2 regions of the Pseudomonas sp. 31-12 genome follow, and region 2 is predicted to be linked to the other one. Evidence: predicted binding sites of a transcription regulator. Region 2 holds the regulator's gene; the other holds the start of a gene.
The links. The regulator sigma-54, encoded in region 2, starts transcription at its own class of promoters, with help from an activator protein. The targets are predictions, from matches to a motif close to ANTGGCATNNANNTTGCTNT.
Positions count from the first base shown of each region.

Region 1 (3,187 bases), 1.0 Mb from region 2:
GCTTGAAACTGCGGGCATAGCCGGCCGGGTCGGAGCCGTCCCAGATTTTGCCGTCGATCAACTGGCTGCTGCGCATTGCCTGGCCCTCGCAGGCAACACCGACTGCGAGGGCGGCCTCTCGGTACAAGTCTAGTTGCTGGACCTGACGGGCCACGCCGAGGTAATCCGGGTCGTCGCGCAACAAACCCCAGCGGCGGAACTGAGTCATGAACCACATGCCGTCGGACAAGTACGGCACGTTGACCTCGCCGTTCGCATGAAAACGCAGCGCGTGCGGGTCCTGCCAACGATTGCCGAGGCCATCGGCGTAGTCGCCGAGCAAGCGCGGTTCGATGCAATCGAGCGGCGCATCGAGGTATTGCGGCGCACTCAACAGCTTCGCGGTGCTGCGGCGGTTTTCGTTGCCGTCTTCGATGAAGCGACTGGCCTCGAGGATCGCCATCACCAACGCCCGAGCGGTGTTGGGGTATTGCTCGACAAAGGCGTGGGTGCAGCCGAGGACTTTTTCCGGGTGGTCGGGCCAGATGGTCTGGCTCGTCGCCATCGTGAACCCCAGGTTCTGTTTCACCGCGCTGGCGGACCACGGCTCGCCGACGCAGAAGCCATCGATGCGCCCGGCTTGCAGGTGCGCGACCATCTGTGGCGGTGGCACCACCACACTGTCTACGTCCTGCAACGGATGAATGCCCTGGCTCGCGAGCCAGTAATACAGCCACATCGCGTGGGTGCCCGTGGGAAATGTCTGGGCGAAGGTCAGTTTTGGGCGACTTTGGTGCACGTGCCGGTCCAGTGCTTCAGGACTGGTCACCCCCAAGGCCTGCAAGCCGTGAGAAAGATTGATGCTCTGGCCGTTCTGGTTCAGGCCCATGAGCACCGCCATGTCGGTCGGCACCACGCCGCCGATGCCCAGGTGCACGGCATAAATCAGGCCATACAGGCTGTGGGCGGCGTCGAGTTCGCCGCTGACCAGTTTGTCTCGCAGGTTGGCCCAGGACGACTGGCGCTTGAGGTTCAGGGTCAGGCCGTAAGGCTGTGCAAAACCTTGCGTGGCCGCGACCACCACCGAGGCACAGTCGCTCAAGGCCATGAAGCCGAGGTTGATTTCAGTCTTTTCCGGGGCATCGCTGCCATTGACCCAGGCCAACGGGCCCGCTGTGGTTTCATTCATGGCTAAACACCTTCCAAAAAAAAGCGCCGTACCGGGCTGCTTGCCAGGGCAAGGCCAAGTGACGACGCCTTTGTCTTTCGACTCATCCCGCCGTTGGCATGAGTGCTGATGTCAGTGTTGGTGCAAGGCATATGCCATCGTCCGCTGATTTTGTTGTGCGCCTCGCTTGCGACCGCGATGCCCGGCTATAATCGCCGCCTCATTTCGCCGCCAATCGAGTCAAAACCGCCCATGTACACCCTGGCCCGTCAGCTGTTGTTCAAACTTTCCCCGGAAACCTCCCACGATCTGTCCCTGGACCTGATCGGCGCGGGCGGACGTTTGGGCCTCAACGGTTTGCTGTGCAAGGCGCCAGCGAAAATGCCGGTGAATGTCATGGGTCTGGAATTTCCGAACCCGGTGGGTCTGGCGGCCGGTCTGGACAAGAACGGCGCGGCCATCGACGGTTTTGCCCAGTTGGGTTTCGGTTTTGTCGAAATCGGCACCATCACCCCGCGTCCGCAGCCGGGCAACCCGAAGCCACGGATTTTCCGTCTGCCGGATGCCGAGGCGATCATCAACCGCATGGGGTTCAACAACCTCGGCGTCGATCACCTGCTGGCCCGCGTGGCGGCGGCCAAGTACAAGGGCGTGCTGGGAATCAACATCGGCAAGAACTTCGATACGCCGGTTGAGCGCGCAGTCGACGATTACCTGATTTGCCTGGACAAGGTCTACGCCCACGCCAGCTACGTGACGGTCAATGTCAGCTCGCCGAACACCCCGGGTCTGCGCAGCCTGCAGTTCGGCGATTCGCTCAAGCAATTGCTGGCTGATCTGGCGACCCGTCGCGCAGAACTGGCGTTGCGCCACGGCAAACATGTACCGCTGGCGATCAAGATCGCACCGGACATGACCGACGAAGAAACCGCGCAGGTCGCGCAAGCGTTGATCGACACCGGGATGGACGCGGTGATTGCCACCAACACCACCCTGAGCCGCGTGGGCGTCGAAGGCATGGAGCATGGTGACGAGGCGGGCGGTCTGTCCGGCGCACCGGTTCGCGAGAAGAGCACCCATACCGTGAAGGTGCTGGCGGCGGAGCTGGCCGGGCGCTTGCCGATCATCGCCGTGGGCGGCATCACTGAAGGCAAGCACGCAGCCGAGAAAATCGCCGCGGGCGCGAGCCTGGTGCAGATCTACTCCGGCTTCATCTACAAAGGCCCGGCGTTGATTCGCGAGTCCGTCGACGCCATCGCCGCCCTGCGCTGAACCCCTGTGGCAAGAGTGCTTCTGGGCTGAGGTGAGTTCTCTGTGGCGAGGGGATTTATCCCCGTTCGGCGGCGAAGCAGTCGCAAATCCGGCCAATGAGTTTTGACTGATTCACCGAGTTGCCTGGGTTTGGGGCCGCTTCGCGACCCAACGGGGATAAATCCCCTCACCACAAAAGCGATTTCCCCAGTGTGTGTTTTTACAGGCATAAAAAAGGGCACCTCGAAGGTGCCCCTGGGCCGGAGCCCGCCGCCCGGATGGGGCGTGCGTGGTAAGTCGTTACGTAATCAGATTGTCGTGTCGGAGTGTTGTGCCCTGTGTTAGCCGACGGCGTGAAGTTCGTTGAGTCTGTGGATTCCCGCAGTGCCGGTCATACCGTCCCAGTTGTCGCCGCGTCCTTCTCGCCAGCCGTTAATCCAGGCTTGGCGTACCGACGGTAGAGTAAATGGGCAAAGCTCACGGGATTTGCCACCAACGCCATATTGATATCCGCGCAAAAATGCTCTTTCCAACGGATCACGCTTAAGTCTTCTCATAGGGTGTTGCCCTCACTTGTTGACTGTATTTATCGCGTCGACCTCAATTGAGGTCTGGCAGAAAAAAACTCCTGCCGTTGGGGCTCGCTGCCGGCGTCGCGAGCCAAGGTGTTGACGCCGTTGCGACGTCAACCTGTGTTGAGTTCTAACCAATGCGTCACATCGAGGGAATGATCGTTTTGTCATAAGAACGTAACCATAAAGATGCTAACGCCATAAGTAACTCGATGTT
Region 1 covers NZ_CP029482.1:2,237,935-2,241,121, forward strand. Annotated here, with positions in the region: gene DJ564_RS10440 (CmpA/NrtA family ABC transporter substrate-binding protein) at 1-1,168, opposite strand, end outside; gene DJ564_RS10445 (quinone-dependent dihydroorotate dehydrogenase) at 1,400-2,419, shown strand; gene rmf (ribosome modulation factor) at 2,740-2,955, opposite strand.
Region 1: a site for sigma-54 is predicted at 1,288-1,307, ahead of DJ564_RS10440 (CmpA/NrtA family ABC transporter substrate-binding protein). Genes of this name have one in related genera too.

Region 2 (3,187 bases):
CTCGTCTTGAATCGCCTCGGCCAGCGAGCGATTGGCGTTGCTCAGAGGGTGGCGACGACGGGTTTCCGAGAAGCGTTTGAGCAACGTTTCTTCGTCAGCGTCCAGATACAGCACATCGCATTTGATATGCCGACTGCGGACTTCTTCCAACAGTTCCGGAAACCGTGACAGGTGACTCGGCAGGTTGCGCGCATCGATGGAGACGGCAACCAGCGGCTGTGCCAGTTCAGTATGAATCAGCGCGCGCTCGGCCAGTTCCGGCAGTAATCCGGCGGGAAGGTTGTCGATGCAGTAGTAGCCGTTGTCCTCGAGAACATCGAGGGCGGTACTTTTACCTGAGCCGGAACGGCCACTGACGATGATCAGGCGCATGATCAGTGACCGTTCTGCTCGTCCAGGACAACCTGATACAAGGCTGCGTTGCTCGGGGCACTGCGCAGTTTTTCGCGCACTTCCTTGCGATCGAGCATGCTGGCGATCTGGCGCAGAAGTTCCAGGTGGGCATCGGTAGCGGCTTCCGGGACCAGCAGAACGAACAGCAGGTCAACCGGGGCGCCGTCGATGGCGTCGAAATCGATGGGGGCGTCGAGGTGCATCAATGCGCTGACAGGCGACGTACAACCTTTCAGACGACAGTGGGGAATGGCGATGCCGTTACCAAAACCGGTCGAACCGAGTTTTTCACGGGCAATCAGAGCCTCGAAGACATCTTGCATCTCCAGATCCGGGACTTCTTTATGGATAAGGTTGGCAATTTGCTCGAGGGCTTTCTTTTTGCTGCCGCCCGGCACGTTCACGAGGGAACGGCCGGGGGTCAGGATGCTTTCAAGTCGGATCATGGGTAGGGAGTGTTAACGACCGGTCGCGCCCTGGAGGAGGCTTTGGGTCTTTTCCTTATGCTTTTTGAGTTGTTTATCCAGCTTGTCGGTCAGCGCGTCGATCGCCGCATACATATCGGTATGCTCCGCGTTGGCGACCACTTCATTGCCGGGAATATGCAGCGTGGCTTCGATTTTCTGCTTGAGCTTTTCGACCGTCATCGTGACCTGCACGTTGGTGATCTTGTCGAAATGCCTCTCTAATCGTTGGAGTTTTTCGCCGATGTAGGTGCGAAGAGGTTCGGTCACTTCCAGTTGGTGTCCACTGATGTTGACTTGCATACAGCTTCTCCTTCGTTGCCAGTGCATAAAGCGGCAGGCAGAAATGCCTGCCACTGGAACGCTGTGGCGTGGCTCTACATCAACCGCTTGCGTTCGCTCGAAGGCGCGATTCCGAGGGATTCGCGGTACTTGGCGACGGTGCGGCGAGCCACCTGAATGCCTTGTGCCTCCAGTAAACCAGCGATCTTGCTGTCACTCAACGGCTTTTTCTGATTTTCCGCAGCAACCAGTTTTTTGATGATCGCGCGGATCGCTGTGGACGAGCATTCACCGCCTTCGGAGGTGCTGACGTGGCTCGAGAAAAAGTATTTCAGTTCATATATGCCCCGAGGGGTATGCATGAATTTCTGTGTAGTCACCCGGGAAATCGTCGATTCGTGCATGCCTACCGCTTCGGCGATGTCATGCAGGACCAGCGGTTTCATCGCTTCGTCGCCGTACTCCAGGAAGCCGCGCTGATGCTCGACGATCTGGGTGGCTACTTTCATAAGAGTTTCGTTGCGGCTTTGCAGGCTTTTGATGAACCAGCGGGCTTCTTGCAGCTGATTGCGCATAAAGGTGTTGTCGGCACTGGTGTCGGCGCGGCGTACAAAACCGGCATATTGAGCGTTGACCCGCAACCGTGGCACCGATTCCTGGTTCAGCTCGACCAGCCAGCGCTCGTTGTCCTTGCGCACGATCACGTCAGGGACAACGTACTCGGCTTCACTCGACTCGATCTGCGAGCCCGGACGCGGGTTGAGGCTCTGCACCAGTTCGATCACCTGGCGCAGTTCATCTTCCTTGAGCTTCATGCGGCGCATCAGCTGGCTGTAGTCGCGGCTGCCGAGCAGGTCGATGTAGTCGGTGACCAGGCGCTTGGCTTCGGCCAGCCAAGGCGTCTTGGCGGGCAGCTGGCGCAGTTGCAGCAGCAGGCATTCACCCAGATTGCGGGCGCCGATGCCGGCCGGCTCGAATTGCTGGATGCGGTGCAGGACGGCTTCGATTTCGTCCAGTTCAATGTCCAGTTCCGGATCGAAGGCTTCGAGAATTTCCTCGAGGGTTTCGTCCAGGTAACCCTGATTGTTGATGCAGTCGATCAGGGTCACGGCTATCAGGCGATCGGTGTCGGACATCGGTGCCAGGTTCAGTTGCCACAACAAATGGCTTTGCAGGCTTTCGCCGGCCGATGTGCGGGTGGTGAAATCCCACTCGTCGTCATCGCTGCTGGGCAGGCTGCTGGCGCTGGTCTGGTAGACGTCTTCCCACGCGGTATCGACAGGCAGTTCGTTGGGAATGCGCTCGTTCCAGTCACCTTCCTCGAGGTTATCCACCGTCGGGGCGGTTTCCTGATAGGAGGGTTCCGAAACATCGGCGTTGGGGAGCTGTTCGGCTTTGTCGGCCAATGGGTCGGCGTTATCGAAGTCGTCGCCTTCTTCCTGGCGTTCGAGCATCGGATTGGACTCCAGGGCCTCCTGGATTTCCTGTTGCAGGTCCAGGGTCGACAATTGGAGCAGGCGGATGGCCTGTTGCAGCTGCGGTGTCATCGTCAGCTGCTGGCCCATTCTCAAGACTAGCGATGGTTTCATGGCAGGGGCTTAACACCTTATTCGCCGGCGCACATGCGCCATCCACTACAGGGCGCCGGAGCGCCAAACATAAGCAAATTATATGCCCGAAACTGCAGCGTTTGCCTAGAGCGCTGTAACAATAAAAAAGTATTGATTTTTTATCGAGACGAGCGCTCGGACAACCAGCCAGACACGTCAGCGCTTACAGGCGGAACTCGTGGCCCAGATACACTTCCTTGACCAGTTCGTTGGCCAGGATGGTGGCGGAGTCACCTTCGGCGATCAGCTGGCCATCGTTTACGATGTAGGCAGTTTCGCAGATATCCAGGGTCTCACGGACGTTGTGGTCAGTGATCAGCACGCCAATGCCTTTGGCCTTGAGGTGGTAGATGATCTGTTTGATGTCGCCCACCGAGATCGGGTCCACACCGGCGAAAGGTTCATCGAGCAGGATGAATTTCGGGTTGGTGGCCAGTG
Region 2 covers NZ_CP029482.1:1,208,748-1,211,934, forward strand. Annotated here, with positions in the region: gene rapZ (RNase adapter RapZ) at 1-372, opposite strand, end outside; gene ptsN (PTS IIA-like nitrogen regulatory protein PtsN) at 375-839, opposite strand; gene hpf (ribosome hibernation-promoting factor, HPF/YfiA family) at 852-1,160, opposite strand; gene DJ564_RS05460 (RNA polymerase factor sigma-54) at 1,235-2,728, opposite strand; gene lptB (LPS export ABC transporter ATP-binding protein) at 2,913-3,187, opposite strand, start outside.